Linked DNA regions of Prochlorococcus marinus str. MIT 0917. The main gene of each other region encodes a partner of the protein of the gene in region 2 in a complex. Links are inferred from orthologs where the notes say so. Each region holds a gene or a part of one and is shown on either strand. Other genes may lie near its edges.

The links.
Region 1: the proteins of O5637_RS08755 (region 2) and nuoB are in contact, whole or in part, in a cryo-EM structure (PDB 6KHJ), measured with the Thermosynechococcus vestitus proteins. The link is inferred for Prochlorococcus marinus str. MIT 0917 from one-to-one orthologs. Residues at the interface, in WP_011057128.1 of Thermosynechococcus vestitus: Pro17, His18, His19, Pro20, Ser21, Met22, Val25, Arg27, Met29, Thr31, Ile38, Asp39, Cys40, Glu41, Pro42, Val43, Ile44, Gly45, Tyr46, Leu47, His48, Arg49, Gly50, Met51, Lys53, Ile54, Asn57, Arg58, Pro65, Tyr66; in WP_011056552.1 of Thermosynechococcus vestitus: Leu46, Met47, Tyr48, Thr50, Ala51, Cys52, Phe54, Ile55, Glu56, Ala58, Ala59, Ile61, Gly62, Ser63, Arg64, Phe65, Asn76, Pro78, Thr89, Thr91, Lys93, Met94, Ala97, Leu101, Met123, Phe124, Ser126, Asp127, Ser128, Tyr129.
Region 3: the proteins of O5637_RS08755 (region 2) and O5637_RS09380 are in contact, whole or in part, in a cryo-EM structure (PDB 6ZJN), measured with the Thermus thermophilus proteins. The link is inferred for Prochlorococcus marinus str. MIT 0917 from one-to-one orthologs. Residues at the interface, in WP_223903221.1 of Thermus thermophilus: Met26, Thr27, Asn29, Gly31, Pro32, His34; in WP_096411116.1 of Thermus thermophilus: Glu45, Ser46, Asn48, Pro50, Ala51, Gly52, Glu53.

Annotation. Positions count from the first base shown.
Region 1 is NZ_CP114784.1:1,684,000-1,690,366, forward strand. The notes cover bases 3,555-6,367. They hold nuoB (NADH-quinone oxidoreductase subunit NuoB), read right to left. Parts: upstream 5,430-6,367; coding sequence 4,680-5,429; downstream 3,555-4,679. Other genes in these bases: O5637_RS09365 (gluconeogenesis factor YvcK family protein), read left to right, coding at 3,555-4,137; O5637_RS09370 (NAD(P)H-quinone oxidoreductase subunit J), read right to left, coding at 4,140-4,661; O5637_RS09380 (NAD(P)H-quinone oxidoreductase subunit 3), read right to left, coding at 5,420-5,782; O5637_RS09385 (rubredoxin), read left to right, coding at 5,867-6,292; O5637_RS09390 (photosynthesis system II assembly factor Ycf48), read left to right, coding at 6,289-6,367. Outside these bases: bchD (magnesium chelatase ATPase subunit D), read left to right, coding at 1-963; O5637_RS09355 (MlaD family protein), read right to left, coding at 977-1,822; O5637_RS09360 (ABC transporter ATP-binding protein), read right to left, coding at 1,827-2,612; more of O5637_RS09365, read left to right, coding at 2,740-3,554. UniProt on the Escherichia coli protein: NDH-1 shuttles electrons from NADH, via FMN and iron-sulfur (Fe-S) centers, to quinones in the respiratory chain. The immediate electron acceptor for the enzyme in this species is ubiquinone.
Region 2 is NZ_CP114784.1:1,569,560-1,576,032, forward strand. Bases 1-2,919 are described here. They hold O5637_RS08755 (NAD(P)H-quinone oxidoreductase subunit H), read left to right. Parts: upstream 1-827; coding sequence 828-2,012; downstream 2,013-2,919. Other genes in these bases: rsmH (16S rRNA (cytosine(1402)-N(4))-methyltransferase RsmH), read right to left, coding at 1-786; O5637_RS08760 (acyl-CoA thioesterase), read left to right, coding at 2,019-2,471; O5637_RS08765 (AMP-binding protein), read right to left, coding at 2,468-2,919. Outside these bases: more of O5637_RS08765, read right to left, coding at 2,920-3,703; menC (o-succinylbenzoate synthase), read right to left, coding at 3,700-4,671; menA (2-carboxy-1,4-naphthoquinone phytyltransferase), read right to left, coding at 4,691-5,614; O5637_RS08780 (isochorismate synthase), read left to right, coding at 5,714-6,473.
Region 3 is NZ_CP114784.1:1,688,101-1,694,441, reverse strand. The notes cover bases 3,555-6,341. They hold O5637_RS09380 (NAD(P)H-quinone oxidoreductase subunit 3), read left to right. Parts: upstream 3,555-4,660; coding sequence 4,661-5,023; downstream 5,024-6,341. Other genes in these bases: O5637_RS09365 (gluconeogenesis factor YvcK family protein), read right to left, coding at 6,306-6,341; O5637_RS09370 (NAD(P)H-quinone oxidoreductase subunit J), read left to right, coding at 5,782-6,303; nuoB (NADH-quinone oxidoreductase subunit NuoB), read left to right, coding at 5,014-5,763; O5637_RS09385 (rubredoxin), read right to left, coding at 4,151-4,576; O5637_RS09390 (photosynthesis system II assembly factor Ycf48), read right to left, coding at 3,555-4,154. Outside these bases: selenide, water dikinase SelD, read right to left, coding at 1-1,432; mtnP (S-methyl-5'-thioadenosine phosphorylase), read left to right, coding at 1,418-2,350; O5637_RS09405 (photosystem II reaction center protein J), read right to left, coding at 2,424-2,621; O5637_RS09400 (photosystem II reaction center protein L), read right to left, coding at 2,633-2,752; psbE (cytochrome b559 subunit alpha), read right to left, coding at 2,782-3,030; more of O5637_RS09390, read right to left, coding at 3,138-3,554. UniProt on the Escherichia coli protein: NDH-1 shuttles electrons from NADH, via FMN and iron-sulfur (Fe-S) centers, to quinones in the respiratory chain. The immediate electron acceptor for the enzyme in this species is believed to be ubiquinone.

The DNA.
Region 1 (6,367 bases), 120 kb from region 2 along the record:
AATGATCAAGAAGAAGATCAAGAAGAAGATCAGGAAGAGGACCAAGACCAAGAGTCATCACCTCCAATCCCTGAGGAATTTATGCTTGATCCAGAAGCATGTGCTGTTGATCCTGATCTGTTACTGTTTTCATCCACTAAATCAAAAAGTGGAAATAGCGGAAGTAGGTCAGCTGTTTTAAGTGATAACCGGGGAAGATATGTAAAGCCAATTCTTCCAAGAGGTCCTGTTAGAAGAATTGCAGTTGATGCAACTTTAAGAGCTGCTGCGCCTTACCAGAAAGCTAGAAGGGAAAGAGAACCTAATAGAAAAGTTATTGTTGAGGAAGGGGACTTGCGCGCAAAATTACTTCAGCGTAAAGCAGGCGCACTTGTGATCTTCTTGGTTGATGCAAGTGGTTCAATGGCTCTCAATAGAATGCAAAGTGCAAAGGGAGCTGTTATTCGTTTGCTAACCGAAGCTTATGAAAATAGAGATGAAGTTTCCCTAATACCTTTCAGAGGAGATCAAGCAGAAGTTCTGCTTCCTCCAACAAGATCAATCACTGCTGCGAAAAGGCGACTTGAGGCAATGCCATGTGGTGGTGGATCTCCACTTGCTCATGGATTAACTCAAGCTGCAAGAGTAGGAGCAAATGCTTTGGCAACAGGAGATCTCGGTCAAGTTGTTGTAGTGGCAATTACAGATGGTAGAGGAAACGTTCCATTGAGCACTTCATTAGGCCAACCAGTTCTTGAAGGAGAGACACCACCTGACTTGAAGCAGGAAGTTCTTGATGTTGCTTCGCGCTATCGAGCGCTTGGTATCAAATTACTTGTTATTGATACAGAAAGAAAGTTTATTGCAAGTGGTATGGGTAAAGACTTGGCTGAAGCGTCAGGAGGTAAATATGTTCAATTGCCTAAGGCAAGTGATAAAGCTATTGCTTCAATAGCAATGGATGCAATTAATAGTGTGACCTAAAACTGTTTGTTTTTTAAGGATATATATCATCGAATAATTTACTCAGGCCTATAGTCACTCTTTTTAGAGCATCTAACAGTTCTTTGTCTTCCATAATATTCCCCATGTCTGAGCTCATTTGGTCTATTTTCTTTGTAAGTGAACTAGATGTTGAGGCAAGTTCCTGAATGTCTTTTAGAGTCTTAGGATTGTCGAGGCTTTCAAGAATATTATTTAAATGAATAGAAGCTTTTGTTAATTCAGAAATTATAGGTTTTGCTCTTAGAAGTTCTGATTTAGATAATAAGACAAGTTCATCAAGATTGGCTTGAGTTCTATCAAACTGTTGAATAGATTCTGATACTTTATTTACTATTGCTTGTCTATCTGCTTCGTCAATAATTCCATTTATACCCTCTGTCAAGCCAGATATGCTAACCATTTCTACACCTTTAATCTTATCTCCACTACATAAGATTTTTTTATTGGGACAATCTTTTTTGACTGTAATTACTTCGTTACTATTGAATGATTTGCCTAATGAGACTAGCGATAATTGAGCATCTCCTCCAAGCATAGAGCTTGTAACTATTTTTGCAATTACAGGTTTTGGTAAAATTAGATTATCATTGTTTAATTTGATTTTAGTTTCAACAGTGTTTGGGGTGAAATTTATCTTTTGAACAGAGCCAACAATGATTCCCCGATAAGTTACCGGAGACATCTTCGCAAGACCACTTGCATCTTTGAAGCTTGCAGATACCTCCCAGGTTTTAGACCCTAAACGAAAATCTCTTAACCAAAGCATTGCTCCTGAAAAGATAATTAATCCACCTAATAGTGAAAATCCAACAAACGCATCTCGTAAACTTCTACGCATAAATTTATAAGTCCTCAGGTTGCATTGGTCCTTGAAGATTACCTGTGCGAAATTGTTTTACATAGGAATTCTCACTTTGTTTAAATTGATCTATAGATCCATCCCATTTAAACTTTCCATCGTAAAGCAAGATAACTCTATTAGCTGTTCGTTCAATTGTACTGGAAACGTGACTTACAACGATTGAAGAGCCTTCCGCTGCATCGGTTGTCTTAATAATTAGATCTTCAATACGAGTGCTAGCTATTGGATCTAAACCAGCAGTTGGCTCGTCATATAGAAGAAGAGGGATAGAGTCTTTTCCTTTCTTGGAGTTACTAATTAATGCACGAGCAAAACTTACTCTTTTTTGCATTCCTCCACTAAGTTGATTTGGAAATTTGTCTGCTACATCATATAAGCCTACTTTCTGTAAACAATTTATGACTTTTTTATTGATAATTTCTTCGGAAAAAAGTTTCTGCTTTTCAAGCAAAAAACCTACATTTTCTCTAACTGATAATGATGCTAATAATGCTGGGTTTTGAAAAACTAATCTCACGTCGGGAGGGTCGTTTTGATCAAGCCTTAAATAATTTTGCTCTATACCTGATATTTGCAGACTTCCTTTAGAAGGTAATAGCAAGCCAGCTAGTAGGCGAAGTATTGTTGACTTGCCTGCGCCAGACGGACCAACAATTGCCAGTCTCTCTCCCGCACGCATGTCAAGATTGACTTCATTGAGAATTTTATTTGATCCCAGTTGAACACTGAGATCTTTCATCAACATTACTTGAGTGTTTTTTGGCACACTCTCTCCTAATGTTTGTTTACCTATCTCATTTTGTATGAGATAGGTGAATTGGGAAGTTTAAGTAGTGTTTATATGAATTAATTATTTAGGTCTGTTTGTTGAAATCTTATCTAATTTGAATCCATTGAACAAAAGAAGGAAAAGAAAATCAAGAAGATCTACTTTGCGAAAAAGTTTTTTCGCTAGTTTGTCTTTTCATCTTTACTCACGCTTTAAAAGAGGCATTAGATGGCTTTTGCCAGGCCTAGTAGTCAAAAGGTGGATGATGACATCAGGATTGGGTTTATTAATTGCTTTGATTGGAGCCTCAATTTGGGCTGATTTACGTCCAATTTATTGGGTGGTTGAAATACTTTTTTGGTTTTTAGGATTCATTACCACTTTTGTACCTAGAAATATTTCTGGACCAATAGTTTTTTTGATAGGGATATCTCTTTTGGTTTGGGGGCAAGGAAGAAGTTTTGAATCTATTAGGCAAGCCTTAGGTTCCAAAAAAGATACTTTTTTAGTTGATGCATTAAGAGCTAAGCAAAAATTAAATAGAGGTCCGAATATTGTTGCGATTGGAGGTGGTACAGGATTATCATCATTATTAAAAGGCTTAAAAAGATATAGCAGTCGAATAACAGCAATAGTTACTGTTGCAGATGATGGAGGAAGTAGTGGAGTGCTCAGAAGAGAACTGGGTGTCCAGCCTCCAGGAGACATAAGAAATTGTTTGGCAGCTTTAGCAACAGAAGAGCCACTAATAAAAGGGCTTTTTCAATATCGCTTCCCTTCAGGAAGTGGACTTGAGGGACATAGCTTTGGAAACCTTTTCCTTTCGGCTTTAACGGCAATAACTGGAAGCTTAGAGACAGCAATCACGGCATCAAGCAGGGTTCTTGCTGTTCAGGGTCAAGTTGTACCAGCTACAAATGTAGATGTCCGGTTATGGGCCGAACTTGAGAATGGTGATCGAATAGATGGAGAATCAGCTATTGGTAATGCGCGCTTACCAATAATTAGAATCGGTTGTTATCCTTCTCGACCTCCAGCTTTGCCAAGAGCACTGGAAGCAATAAGAAATGCTGAAATTATTTTGATAGGGCCAGGAAGCCTATACACTTCAATTCTTCCAAACCTACTTGTTCCTGAAATAGTCGAAGCTATAGAGAGGAGCAAAGCTCCAAAGCTATATATATGTAATTTAATGACTCAACCAGGTGAAACTGATGGACTTGACGTTACTGGTCATGTGAGGGCTATAGAAGCGCAACTGGCCTCTAGAGGAATTACTAGGAAAATATTTAGTTCAATACTTGCTCAAGATGAATTAGAACCCTCCCCATTGGTTGATTATTACAAATCAAAAGGGGCTGAACCCGTCAAATGCAACAAGGTTGATCTTTTGTCTAGAGGTTATAAGGTTTATTTAGCTTCTCTTCAGGGCTCAAAGGCTACTCCGACTTTGAGGCATGATCCTAGGAGTCTAGCTTTAGCAATAATGAGATTTTATAGAAGATACAAAAAAGGTAAATAAATTCAGTATGCATCCTGCATTTCATAAAAATCTGGCTGAACATAGTCTTTCCTAAGTGGCCATCCTTTCCAGTCTTCAGGCATTAAAAGTCTTTTAGGATGAGGGTGGCCTGTAAAGTTAACACCATACATATCGAATGTTTCTCTTTCTTGCCAATCTGCTCCTCTAAAAAGACTGTATAAACTAGGAACATTTAAGTCTCCATCTCTATCCAGGAATACTTTTAATCTTACTTCGCGAGGAGAAAAATCTTTCTTAAATTCATTCATTTCTATTAAATTATAAAAACAAACAATATTTAAACCAGGACCTTCATCGTATCCACCTTGGCATTGAAGATAGTTAAATCCATCATTTTTTAACGCTTCAACTACTGATAAAATATTTTTTGGAGTGATTTTTATTACTTCAACTCCTAAGTGGTCATCTTGGAGAGGAATGTTTTCAAATCCATTTTTAGATAGCCAATCGCTTATTGGACCTGAGATTTTTTCTTCGACTACAATTTCAGATTCATTTGTCATTTTTTTAATAGGAGATGCTTAATTACTTGAAAGTTGTTCAGATATTTTTTGAACCTCTTTTAAAGATTGATCAAATTCTTCAGATAAGGAAGGATTTAATGCAATTAGTTGGGATTTTGCGTTTAGATATTTACCATTAACTTTTGACTCTGATCTTTTCATTTTATGAGGAATAGTTAAATAACGATGAGTTTGAGTCATTTTTGATCTCTCAGAGATTGATTCGTTAGCAACTTTTTTTCTTAATTTGATAACAGCATCAAATATTGCTTCTGGTCTTGGAGGACATCCAGGAAGGTAAAGGTCAACTGGTATTAATTTGTCAACACCTCTAACTGCCGTGGTTGAATCGGCGCTGAACATGCCACCAGTAATAGTGCAAGCCCCCATAGCTATTACATATTTTGGATCTGGCATTTGCTCATAAAGTCTTACAAGAGCTGGTGCCATTTTCATTGTGACCGTACCTGCCACTATCAATAAATCTGCTTGTCTAGGAGAACTTCGTGGTACTAATCCAAATCTATCAAAATCAAATCGCGAACCGATTAGAGCAGCAAATTCAATAAAACAACAAGCAGTTCCATAAAGAAGAGGCCATAAACTGCTTAATCTTGCCCAGTTGTGAAGATCTTCAAGGCTCGTGAGGATTATATTTTCGCTTAAATCATTAGTTACTTTTGGAGTCCCAACAGGGCCACATGAAGATTCTCTGAGATTTCTTACGGCTTCAGAGGAGGGAGATTTATTCAAGGGATTTAACTCCATTCAAGGGCACCTTTTCTCCATGCATATGCTAATGCCACAACCAATATTGTGATAAAAACAAGTGCTTCTATAAATGCTAATAACCCAAGTTTGTGAAATGCAACTGCCCATGGGTAAAGGAACACCGTCTCGACATCAAAGATAACGAAAACAAGTGCAAACATGTAGTAACGAATATTAAATTGGATCCATGCTCCTCCAATGGGTTCCATTCCAGATTCATATGTAAGCTGCCTTTCTCCTGCTTTGCTTTTAGGAGAAATTAACTTATTTGTTGTGAGAGCAAGAATGGGAACTGCTCCGGAAATAAGAAGAAATCCTAAAAAATACTCATAACCCTGAAGGGAAAACATGAATGAATTACTGATTTCAATATCAGTCTGACAGTCATTTTCTAGATTAGTGCCATAGAGTTGTTCTGTGTGAAGGTGAAAACTGTGAGTGAAGACATCAAAACAAAATCAAATCCTTTGGGAAATTCGAATTCTGATGAAAAACAGAATCAAGTGATTTCAATGGAACTAGAAAACTCAACCGAGGAGTTTGATCCAAGATTAAATCGCTTCGAGTGTATGAGTTGTGGTTTTATTTATGATCCTGATGAGGGTATAAAAAAGCTAAATATTGAACCAGGGACGGCATTCTTGGATATAGATAGAGAGAAGTTTAGATGTCCAGTCTGTCGAGTAGGATTTGGTGGATATAAGGATATTGGACCTAAATCAAAGCCTAGTGGATTTGAAGAAAACCTTACTTATGGCTTTGGATTTAATAAACTGCCTTCAGGCCAGAAAAACGTTCTTATTTTTGGAAGCCTGGCTTTAGCCGCTGCCTGTTTTCTCTCTCTTTATTCTTTGAAATGAAACGTCTGCTTTCAAATGTCATTAATTTGACCCTTGTCTTAATAGTCGGAGTAGCTCTTAGTGGTTGTACTGTTA
Region 2 (6,473 bases):
GCTCAATTTGACTCTTCTATCTTCTAATGAATGAAAACTAATTACCATGAAAAGTCCATCCTCTAACAACCAGTTTGGAGCTTTTTCTAATAAGCTATCCAGCGATTCTAATTCATTATTAACAGCTATCCTTAAAGCCTGAAAAGTTCTAGTTGAAGGATGAATTCTACCATGTCTTTGCTTGGGTGGAAAACAACCAGCAATTGCATAAGAAAGAGCTTTCGTTCCACTGTATGCTCCATTTTCTGCAAGATCAGTTTTGATTTTTCTTGCAATACGTCTAGAACGTTTTTCTTCTCCTAAGTTGTATATTAAATTTGCTAAATCCTGTTCAGATAGAGTGTCAATAAGTTCGGCTGCACTTAGACCTTTCTCAGGATTCATTCTCATATCTACCGGACCATCTAAACGAAAGCTAAAACCTCGTGAAGGCTCATCAAGTTGATGACTACTAACTCCAAGATCCGCTAAGACGCAAATGGCTTGTTCGTTTATTGAAAAGTCAGCGAAGTTTGTAGAGATTATTTCTATTCTTGTTCCGAACTTCTTTAATCTTTTTGATGCTGCTTCTCTAGCTATTGGATCTTGATCAAGCCCAATAATTTTGATTCCTGGGAAATTCTCTAGTATTTGAGCTGAATGCCCCCCTCCTCCGATGGTGGAATCAATAATTAATCCTTGTTTTGTTAATTCGCTTGGTAATTCCTTTAGTAATTGAATTATTTCATTCCCCATTATTGGGACATGATTAAAGTTAGAACTTGAACTAATTGGCCCTTCTTTCATAAGTTTTCACTAGTATTTAGACATTGCTTTGGTTGGGCCCAATGACGCAGCTTGAAACGCGTACGGAGCCAATGGTGGTCAACTTTGGGCCACATCATCCATCAATGCATGGGGTATTGCGGTTAGTCGTAACCCTTGATGGAGAGGATGTTGTTGATTGTGAACCAGTTATTGGTTACTTGCACAGAGGGATGGAGAAAATTGCTGAGAATAGAACAAACGTCATGTTTGTTCCTTACGTGAGTCGCATGGATTATGCGGCTGGTATGTTTTATGAAGCCGTTGTTGTTAATGCCCCTGAGCGTTTGGCAAATATAAAGGTACCTAAAAGAGCAAGTTATATCAGAGTGATAATGCTTGAGTTGAATAGGATCGCTAATCATTTGCTATGGTTAGGTCCGTTTTTGGCAGATGTCGGGGCTCAAACTCCTTTCTTTTATATTTTTAGAGAAAGAGAGATGATTTACGATTTATGGGAGGCTGCAACTGGTCAAAGATTGATTAATAATAATTATTTTCGTATTGGTGGCGTTGCCTGTGATTTACCTTGGGGTTGGTTAGAAAAATGTAAAGATTTTTGTGATTGGTTTGGTCCGAAAATTGATGAGTATGAAAAATTGATAACTAATAACCCTATCTTTCGTAGACGTATAGAAAGTTTAGGAGTTATAGGAAAAGAGCAAGCGATTAACTGGAGTCTTTCTGGACCAATGCTTCGGGCTGCAGGTGTTCCATGGGATTTGAGAAAGGTAGATCATTATGAATGTTATGACGATTTTGAATGGGATATTGCATGGGAGAAAGAGGGGGATTGTTATGCAAGATATAGAGTTCGTATTGAAGAAATGAGACAGTCATTAAAAATATTACGACAAGCTTGTGAGATGATTCCAGGTGGACCAACAGAAAATCTTGAGGCAAAAAGGACAGTTGAGGGAAAAAAAGGTGATATGTCAGGCTTTGATTATCAATATGTAGCTAAGAAGGTTGCACCTACTTTTAAGATTCCTAATGGTGAATTATATACACGCCTTGAGTCTGGAAAAGGAGAGATAGGAGTATTTATTCAAGGTAATAATGATGTAACTCCTTGGCGGTTTAAAATTAGAGCGGCTGATTCTAATAATTTGCAGATACTTCCTCACATACTGAAGGGAGCTAAGGTCGCTGACATAATGGCTATCTTAGGATCCATTGATGTAATTATGGGTTCTGTTGATAGATAAGGTTCTTTGGAAAAGCGTAATCCTAGAGAATGGTTATGTTTGAAACGGACCGTTCGTTTTGGTGAGACAGATGCTGCTGGCGTGGTGCATTTCCTTGAATTATTGAGATGGTGTCATGAAACTTGGGAAGCAAGTTTAGAAAAACATGGAGTAGTTTTACAAGAAATTTTTCCTACAAACCAAATCAACACAGGCCAACTGGATGTGGCTTTGCCAGTTGTTCATTGTGAAGCAAATTATTTTCAACCACTTTACGTTGGAGATATTATCAATATCGAACTAAATCCAGAGAAGATAAATGACTCTTCATTTGTACTTCGATTTAAATTTAAAAAAAATGGTGAGAAAATCGGCACGGCAAATATAAAACATGTATCTATAAATCCGATTACAAGAGATATATGTGCATTATCTAAGCAAATAAATTTCTGGCTTCATGAATCTAGTCTGAATTTTTAGTTAATAGGTCTATTAAAGGCTATCCAATCTTGCCATTTTTTTATTTCCCATTTTTTATTGATATTTCTTGAAAGTTTTGGACAATCGTACCAGTTCATTGGTTTTTTGGATGGTTGCCAGTCTTTAATGAGATTAGTCAGAAGTGAGATGATTGGATATCTGTTGATTCCTTTTTCTTTGAATTTAGTTAAGGCAACTAAACGTTGTCCCCATTTCTTATCACTAACTCCTAATACAAAAATGTCTTTAATTGGGATTTGATTTTTCGAGATTATTGTCATTAATTCCATTTCGATATCTTCTGGGAAAATCGTTTCACCACCAGAATTTATAGCTGAATCTCTTCTGCCCAAGATTTGTATTGCTTTTTTATTGTCGAGAGTGATGTATTGCGCTAAATCCCCTGCTTCCCACCATCCATTTGTATCTGTAATTGATTCGAATTTATCATTCTTCCATTTTGAAGTTGCAATCCTACTAGTTTTAATCTTAAGGGAATTTCTTTTGTTGATTTCTATCTCAACATCTTCTAGAGGGAACCCAACACTATTACTTCCTTTTAAAAAATCGTTGGGACTCAGGCAAGTCACCATTGCAACAGTTTCGGTGGCTCCATAACATGGAGCTAAATTAATAGACTTTCTTCGCGCTTTGTCAGCAAGATCTGTGGGGATCAAAGCACCTCCGACCCAGATTATAGCGAGAGATTGAAGCCATCTTAAACCATCAGAATCATCAATCAAAGACGATAATTGAGTTGGAACTAGTGATGTGATCAATGGACGTCTATATTTATTAGTTAATACTTCACTAAACTGCTTAAGTTGAAGTGGTTTATGCATTAAAGAGGGCGAAATCCAGTGATACTCCGATCGCCACGTGTTATGTCTCCACCAAGGCATGAAACCACTTATATGGTGTAAAGGTAGTGAATTGAGAATGATGCATTCATTTGGCTTGAGGCCATGATTCTTTAACCACATTCCGGTTGCCAAAGCCGAATTAGTTAGATTTTTAATTGATTGTAAACAAAGATTTGGTCCTCCAATGCTCCCCCCGCTTGAAATGATTATTCCTTCTCCTTCAGGTAAAGTTGACGATTTGGGAATTTTCGTTTGATCTTTTGGAGGTGCTAGATATACCCATTTATGCTTTTCAAAATTCTTCAAAATTTCTCTTGAACAGTCCAGGTTTTTTTCAGGAATACATTTTATAACTGCAATTTTGGTCATACAGCTTCCCAGACTAATCTTGGATTGTTGTTAAAGAGTGGGCCTTTGGGGCACCATCCAGGTGCAAGTCCAGGTGCACAAGGATTTCCACCTTTGACTTGCCTGGCAGCGAGGTGATGAATCCACCTTCTCCCAATACCAGTTTCAAAAGCTGTGCTTATTACTGTTTGACTATCTTCTTGTTCTATTTCTTTTAAGAGTAATCTAGGATCACCATCTAATGCAGGGCGACGTATTTGCCAACTTTTCCATGTTTTTCGTAAAAATGGAAATTCAACCAAAGATTCATCTAATGCGATTGGAATTTGATTGGCTAATGAAAATAAACCTTCAATATCTTTTGATGGGAGTGGCTGTTCAATCCATTCCAAACGAGGTTCGTTTTTGAGTTCGTTAATCCATTCTTGTGCTTTTTGGCGACTCCATCCTCCATTTGGATCAATTCTAAGTTTAAAATTATTTGGTAAAATATCTAAGATTTTTTGTAATGTTTTTTCTTCCTTAAAGTTATTTTCTTGGTGAGATACTTTCCATTTTATTGTACAAGAACTTTTCTTATCATTTGATCTATCTACATATTTAACTATTGACTCTAATGGATCAATATCTGTAGGTAGTAGATAAGCTGATTTTGCGGTGTCAAAACCTTCAAAATTTAACTTGCTTTTAGTTGGATTTTCTAAATCGGCTAAGCAGGTTCCTAATCCGAAAGCAAGTGCTCCTGGCAATTCACATAAATAATTTTCTATTGAATCTTTTGTAGTTTGTCTCCCAAGAAAATTTAGACTTTCGATACTTTTTTGTAATTCCTTCTTTTCAATAGGTGATACTTCACCCCATCCGTAATTTCCATCTGAGTCTTTTATTTGCAACAATAAACCTACCTTGGTATGAATACTTCCTTTCGAGGTTATTAACTTTCTTGTTAGTTGAAATGAAAATGTCTTGATATTAATTATTAATTTCATGATTCAACAAAATCAAAAATTAATTATAAAAAAATGAGGATATAGCAAAACCTGCACTCAAGCATAAACCATTAATTGTCTGAAAGCGTAAAGCTAAAAACTTACTGTTTTTAATACGCTCAGGTTGGTTGTGATGTCTTTTGATTAATTTGATAAGATCTACACCTGAAGGAAGGCTAATGAAACATATAAGAGTCGTTATTGGCCATATTCCAATTAGTACTGGTAATAATTCTAATAAAAATATTAGCCCAACGAACCACGGTAAAAATTCTGCCGCTCGATGAGTGCCTAAAATAACTAAGGGTGATTTTTTACCGACAGCAGCATCTTGATTGATTTGATGAAAATGCGAACAGAATAGAACCAAAGTGGTCGCCATCGCCGGACCTGCCCCAACCATCAGTGCTGTTCCCCAGGGGATGGCATGAAAATTAGATTTTGGAGAAACAACAATTAGTGCTGCAGCTGTAGCAAGCGGGCCAAAGGCAATCCAGCAGAGGGGTTCTCCCAACCCTTTATACCCCAGTCTAAATGGGGGCCCTTGATACAAATATCCAAGGAAGCAACAAATTAAGACCAAAAAAAGTACTGTTATTTTACTTTTTAAAGCAAGGATAAATATGATAAATAAACCTAATAAAAGAGAAAAATATGCAACTCGACTTACAGTGGTTTTATTACCAGTTAAAGCGACTACGGAGTGGAATTTGTATTTGTCAACGCCAGTTTCATCGTCAAAAAGATCATTGGTAAGATTCTCCCAAAGCAAAATCAAGATAGAGGCAATTAGAAAACCGATGAATTGTCCTAGACGAATTTTGCCGCTATTCCCAAGCTCCCATGCTGCAGATAAAATTACAGGCATTATTGCGACTGAATATAATGGCCACTTAATTGCAGCTTGCCAAAGATGTTTCTTTTCAGTTGTAGAAGACTTCACTGATAAAATAACCTGTTCTGTTTGTTTCTTTGTTCGTTCCTTAAGACTAGGCAGCAGTTCGTGTATTGGTTTATTTATGTCTAAAGGCTCTAATTGGTTATGAATTTAGAACCTGTCTTTAGTGAGCTTTTAGTTAGTTCTCTTCGGAAATGGAGTGAACGAAAAGTTGATGAATGTATATTGAGCATTTCTGTTCCTGTAAGTCAAACAGATCCTTTAACGACATTACCTTTAATTGCTGAAAAACATCAGTTTAGATTTCTTTGGGATCTATCTCCTGGATTGTGCATTTCTGCCGGAGGACATTGTCAATCTTTGGATTTATCTGGACCAAAGAGGTTTGAAAATGCACAAAGGTTTAGTGATGAGATTTTTACTCGATTGATAGATACTTCTCCAAGTCCAGCATTTTCAGCATCAAGGATTCTATTTTCATTTTCTTTTTTTGATCAAATTAAGAGTAATGAAAAATTAATAGATGATAAATTTTCCCTGCAGGCTGTTTTGCCTAAGTGGCAATTAACTGCAAAAGATGGATTGACATGGTTACGTTTAAATTCAGTTGCCCTAAATCCTTCAGATGTTCGTGAATCCGTAGAAAGATTATGGTCAATTCGAGAAAAGATAAATAGATCACCAGTTCGAATTTTCCATGATGTAAAAGAAAATTTCTTAGTCGATAATTTTTCTAATGATTGGAAATCTCAATATCGAGATGCCTTGGCTAAAGGGATCGACTTAATCAATGCAGGTGATTTGGATAAGCTTGTATTGGCTACGAGACAACGCCTTTCCCTCAGAAAACCTTTAGACCCCCTGAACTTACTTGCTCGCCTAAGAGTTCAGCAAACTAATAGTT
Region 3 (6,341 bases), 120 kb from region 2 along the record:
CAGAATTAATGCCTTCCAATAATTGAAATAACAATTCTTGCTGCAAATGATTTTGTAAAGATGGTAATTTAACAACAGATTGTGCAGAGATTACAGACCCTCCACATGCCCAAATATCAGAACAAGAATGAAAAGCCAAAAGCCTACCGTTTAACCATGGATCACTAACTAAAGATGGGAATCCATCGACACTTTGTATCAAAGTCTTGCTTGATTTTAATATTCCTATATTAATAGAATCATCTGTTGAAGTTTCTATTAAATCTAATTTATTCAATGCTGACTTTAATGGAATAAAAGCTAATTTTGCGGCACATCCTCTACACTTAATCATCTCTGTACCAGAGAACATTTCTGAATCTATTTTTTTAATAAGATAAAATTTAGAGATAAATTTTTTATCAATTAATTCTTTCAATCTTGATAGAAAATTATAAGGGCCCATAACAACCCCCCCCCAAGAGATAAAAGCTTTAGATTCTTTATTTGCAAAGTTAATATCTAAAAGTTGTATTGCTTTTCTTTGAGGTTTCCATTCCTCAAGCTTTAAACCTTTACTGATAAGCTCTAAATTTTTCGCAAGTGGTTTTGCCGAACGAACTGCCCACACTCCAGATGAAGGGCGAAAATGATGCTTAATTACTCCACAATCTCCTACAGCAAATAATTCAGGATAATTAAGGACTTGGAGAGTTTTTTTTGTTAATACCCTCCCATTCTTATCTATAGGCAAACCACTATCTTTTATCCAATCATATGATTTATTACCAGTGCATATTAGTCGTGGATATGAAATAGATGGATTCTTTTGTGTGATCTCAATATTTAAATCCTTTAAATATCTTAATAGATTCTTATTGATTTTTCTTCCCGATTTGACTTTTAATAAAATAGATCTTTTTGGCCATCTTTTTCTTAAAGAAAAAGCTATTTCTATTCCAGCAAATCCACCACCAATAATTACAAATGGTTTTGCCAAAGAATCATCCTTATGAATATCTTGGGCAACAATAAATTTATATGATTCGGAAAAAGGTTTAATTGGAACAACTAAATCTTTATCCCGCCTAATTAAAGATCTAGAATTTAAGTTAGTTTTTGTTCCGATATTTAAGGATAATAAAGAATATTCAATTTCAGGACGTCCTACTAAAAGTAATTTTTTTTTCTTAAGATCAATCCCCTCAATTTCTGCCATGACAAATGAAACGCCGGCTTTTGAAGCAATAGTCCTCAAATCAATTAGTATTTTATCAATCTTGTATTTACCTGCCAGGACCCCTGGAAACATCCCAGAATAAATGGTTGTACTTTCTTTATTAACTAAAGTAATCATTCCAGCAGGCTTCAATTTTGGATTCATTGCCCATCGGAGCAACACAAGGGCATGAGTATGTCCACCACCAGCCAAAACGAGATGATCAGTGAACATGATTTTTTGAATATTTCTGGAACACAATCAGATGCCTATGATTTCAAAAAAGCAAGATTAGGAATTATTGGAGGGAGCGGACTATATAGGATTGAAAATCTTAAAAATATAGTCGAGTTAAGCTTAGACACTCCATATGGAAAACCTTCTAATAAGTTACTAATAGGCAATCTATTTGGAATAGAAATTGTTTTTCTAGCTCGCCATGGAGAGAAACATACTTTAAACCCAAGCGAAATTCCATATAAAGCAAATATTTGGGCTATGCGCTCTCTAAACGTGAGATGGTTAATCTCCGCATCAGCTGTGGGATCATTAAAAGAAGATATCAAACCTTGCGACATTGTTATTCCTGATCAATTTATTGACCGAACTCATCAAAGACCATTGACTTTTTTTAACAATGGAGTTGTAGCTCACATAAGCATGGCAAATCCTTTTTGCGAAATTCTTTCTCAAATACTTTCGCAAGAAATAGAAAAATTGTTAACCGAAGAAAAAAAAATACACACTGGAGGCACATATCTTGCTATGGAAGGACCAGCATTTTCAACAAGAGCAGAATCAAATTTATATAGAAATTGGGGATGCTCAATAATAGGTATGACAAACCATACGGAAGCTAGATTGGCAAAAGAAGCCGAAATCGCTTACTCAAGCCTGTCCATGGTTACTGATTATGATTGCTGGAATCAAAATTGCGAAAATGTATCTGTCGAGATGGTCATTGAGAACCTTCAGGAAAATGCAAATTTTGCAAAATTAATAATCTCTGCTGCCGCTAAAAGAATCTCATCATTAAGGCCTTCAAGCTCTTTTCATAATGCATTAAAAAATGCGTTAGTTACTCCAAAAGAGCATGTACCAAATAAAACTAGAGAAAAGATAAAATTATTTACAGATAAATATTGGCTCTAAAAAAACCAACTCACATTAAATGTAAGTTGGTTTTTTTAGTTATTTCAAATAAATAGTATTTTTCTAGTTAAAATTAACCAGCGTTACCAATACCAGTGTATGAACCGTAGAAGAAAATACCAAGAACAAAAATAACAGCTGTTCCACCTGCAGTAGCTACTAACCACAAAGGAAGTGCTCCCTCTGTCCAACGTCTTTCCCAGGAGACTGCAGGCATACCATTTGGCAGACGATCTCCTGCTCGTCCATCAGGTCCTTTTAATTTGCTCATGATAAAGAGATTTAGTTAAAGAAGTAACTGGAAAAAAGAATTCCCATTACAAAAACAAGTAAGAGTCCAAGATAAAGACTTGTTCGGTTTAATTCAACCGGAACTTTATTTGGATTTGGATTGACTTGCATGGATAATAAAGCAATCAGATGAAATTTGTTTATTTCAGACGCGTGTCAAGTTCAGCCTTGGAATCAAAGCGCTGAACAACAACAGGAGCTTTGCTTTCTCCAGCCTGAAAATACGTATCTGGTCTAGGAGTTCCAAAAGCGTCGTAGGCAAGCCCAGAAGACACAAATAAAAATCCTGCCACGAAGATCGCAGGAAGTGCAACCGCATGGATAATCCAATAGCGGACACTAGTAATGATCTCAAAAAACGGGCGTTCCCCGGTAGAGCCGGCAGCCATAGCCTCACTTAATCAGCTCAGTGATCTTATCAAGCGAAATCAAAAGAATGGGGCTCTGTTGCAAGGTGGTTACACAGAGTTATGGAAATCATCAAAAATTTATGATTTCAACCCTGCCATCGCAGTAAATTGCCCCTTTCTCCGAAAACAAATCCCTTTGGACTGTCACTATTAGAATCGTCCACAAATAAAATTCTGATGAAATTTGTTGGAACAGATTCACCAACTGGGTCTTTTCCCCAAGTTTTTCCATTATCGTTGCTTACTAACAATGTTCCATTTCCACCCGCTGCCCAAATCGATTTAGATGGATCCCAAACAAGATCTTGATAGTTATAACCGTTGACGATTGGGATTATTGGCTTTGACCAGGAGTCAACATCATCAGGGTCTGCATTAAATCTGATTTCAGCTCCTCTTGAAAGCATCCATAAATCGCCATTTGGCTGTTCACCAACGCTTTGAACTCTCTTACTACTTGCTCTTTGATGAGGCTCCCATGACTCCTCTCCTGGAATTAGAAGCGAGAAGAAGTTACCAAGGCTACTAACACTTATATAGCCACCATTATTTGTACGTCTTAATTCTCTAATACCTCCAGAGCCTGAGGTATCAACAACTATTGCTTCCCAATTTGTACCAGCATCTGTTGTTTTATAAATTGCTCCAGCAGTAGTTGCTAACTCAGCAGAATCAGTATCAATTGTTGTTATCAAATATGGATCTCCTGGCAACTTATTTCCCAAATCGAGACGAGTCCAATTTTTCCCTCCATCAGTTGTGTGAAGAATCAATCCTGGTTGTCCTGCAATCCAACCTTCTTGGCCTTTAAAATCAATACTTATCAAACGAAAGTTGCCTTCGCTTGGAATATCTAAATTTCTTTCTTTCCAGGTAATTCCCGCATCATTTGTCTCAAGAATCAACCTGTTGGTGCCAACTAAAAACCCATTTTTGTCATCGACGAAGTCAACATCAAGTGGATTTGCCTCAGTATCGAGATCGATTAGTGACCAAGGGCTAGATGAACCAATGGAAGCATTGCTAACAGTACAACCACTAAGAGCTACTCCGACTATTAAGACAAGGGTCAAATTAATGACATTTGAAAGCAGACGTTTCATTTCAAAGAATAAAGAGAGAGAAAACAGGCAGCGGCTAAAGCCAGGCTTCCAAAAATAAGAACGTTTTTCTGGCCTGAAGGCAGTTTATTAAATCCAAAGCCATAAGTAAGGTTTTCTTCAAATCCACTAGGCTTTGATTTAGGTCCAATATCCTTATATCCACCAAATCCTACTCGACAGACTGGACATCTAAACTTCTCTCTATCTATATCCAAGAATGCCGTCCCTGGTTCAATATTTAGCTTTTTTATACCCTCATCAGGATCATAAATAAAACCACAACTCATACACTCGAAGCGATTTAATCTTGGATCAAACTCCTCGGTTGAGTTTTCTAGTTCCATTGAAATCACTTGATTCTGTTTTTCATCAGAATTCGAATTTCCCAAAGGATTTGATTTTGTTTTGATGTCTTCACTCACAGTTTTCACCTTCACACAGAACAACTCTATGGCACTAATCTAGAAAATGACTGTCAGACTGATATTGAAATCAGTAATTCATTCATGTTTTCCCTTCAGGGTTATGAGTATTTTTTAGGATTTCTTCTTATTTCCGGAGCAGTTCCCATTCTTGCTCTCACAACAAATAAGTTAATTTCTCCTAAAAGCAAAGCAGGAGAAAGGCAGCTTACATATGAATCTGGAATGGAACCCATTGGAGGAGCATGGATCCAATTTAATATTCGTTACTACATGTTTGCACTTGTTTTCGTTATCTTTGATGTCGAGACGGTGTTCCTTTACCCATGGGCAGTTGCATTTCACAAACTTGGGTTATTAGCATTTATAGAAGCACTTGTTTTTATCACAATATTGGTTGTGGCATTAGCATATGCATGGAGAAAAGGTGCCCTTGAATGGAGTTAAATCCCTTGAATAAATCTCCCTCCTCTGAAGCCGTAAGAAATCTCAGAGAATCTTCATGTGGCCCTGTTGGGACTCCAAAAGTAACTAATGATTTAAGCGAAAATATAATCCTCACGAGCCTTGAAGATCTTCACAACTGGGCAAGATTAAGCAGTTTATGGCCTCTTCTTTATGGAACTGCTTGTTGTTTTATTGAATTTGCTGCTCTAATCGGTTCGCGATTTGATTTTGATAGATTTGGATTAGTACCACGAAGTTCTCCTAGACAAGCAGATTTATTGATAGTGGCAGGTACGGTCACAATGAAAATGGCACCAGCTCTTGTAAGACTTTATGAGCAAATGCCAGATCCAAAATATGTAATAGCTATGGGGGCTTGCACTATTACTGGTGGCATGTTCAGCGCCGATTCAACCACGGCAGTTAGAGGTGTTGACAAATTAATACCAGTTGACCTTTACCTTCCTGGATGTCCTCCAAGACCAGAAGCAATATTTGATGCTGTTATCAAATTAAGAAAAAAAGTTGCTAACGAATCAATCTCTGAGAGATCAAAAATGACTCAAACTCATCGTTATTTAACTATTCCTCATAAAATGAAAAGATCAGAGTCAAAAGTTAATGGTAAATATCTAAACGCAAAATCCCAACTAATTGCATTAAATCCTTCCTTATCTGAAGAATTTGATCAATCTTTAAAAGAGGTTCAAAAAATATCTGAACAACTTTCAAGTAATTAAGCATCTCCTATTAAAAAAATGACAAATGAATCTGAAATTGTAGTCGAAGAAAAAATCTCAGGTCCAATAAGCGATTGGCTATCTAAAAATGGATTTGAAAACATTCCTCTCCAAGATGACCACTTAGGAGTTGAAGTAATAAAAATCACTCCAAAAAATATTTTATCAGTAGTTGAAGCGTTAAAAAATGATGGATTTAACTATCTTCAATGCCAAGGTGGATACGATGAAGGTCCTGGTTTAAATATTGTTTGTTTTTATAATTTAATAGAAATGAATGAATTTAAGAAAGATTTTTCTCCTCGCGAAGTAAGATTAAAAGTATTCCTGGATAGAGATGGAGACTTAAATGTTCCTAGTTTATACAGTCTTTTTAGAGGAGCAGATTGGCAAGAAAGAGAAACATTCGATATGTATGGTGTTAACTTTACAGGCCACCCTCATCCTAAAAGACTTTTAATGCCTGAAGACTGGAAAGGATGGCCACTTAGGAAAGACTATGTTCAGCCAGATTTTTATGAAATGCAGGATGCATACTGAATTTATTTACCTTTTTTGTATCTTCTATAAAATCTCAT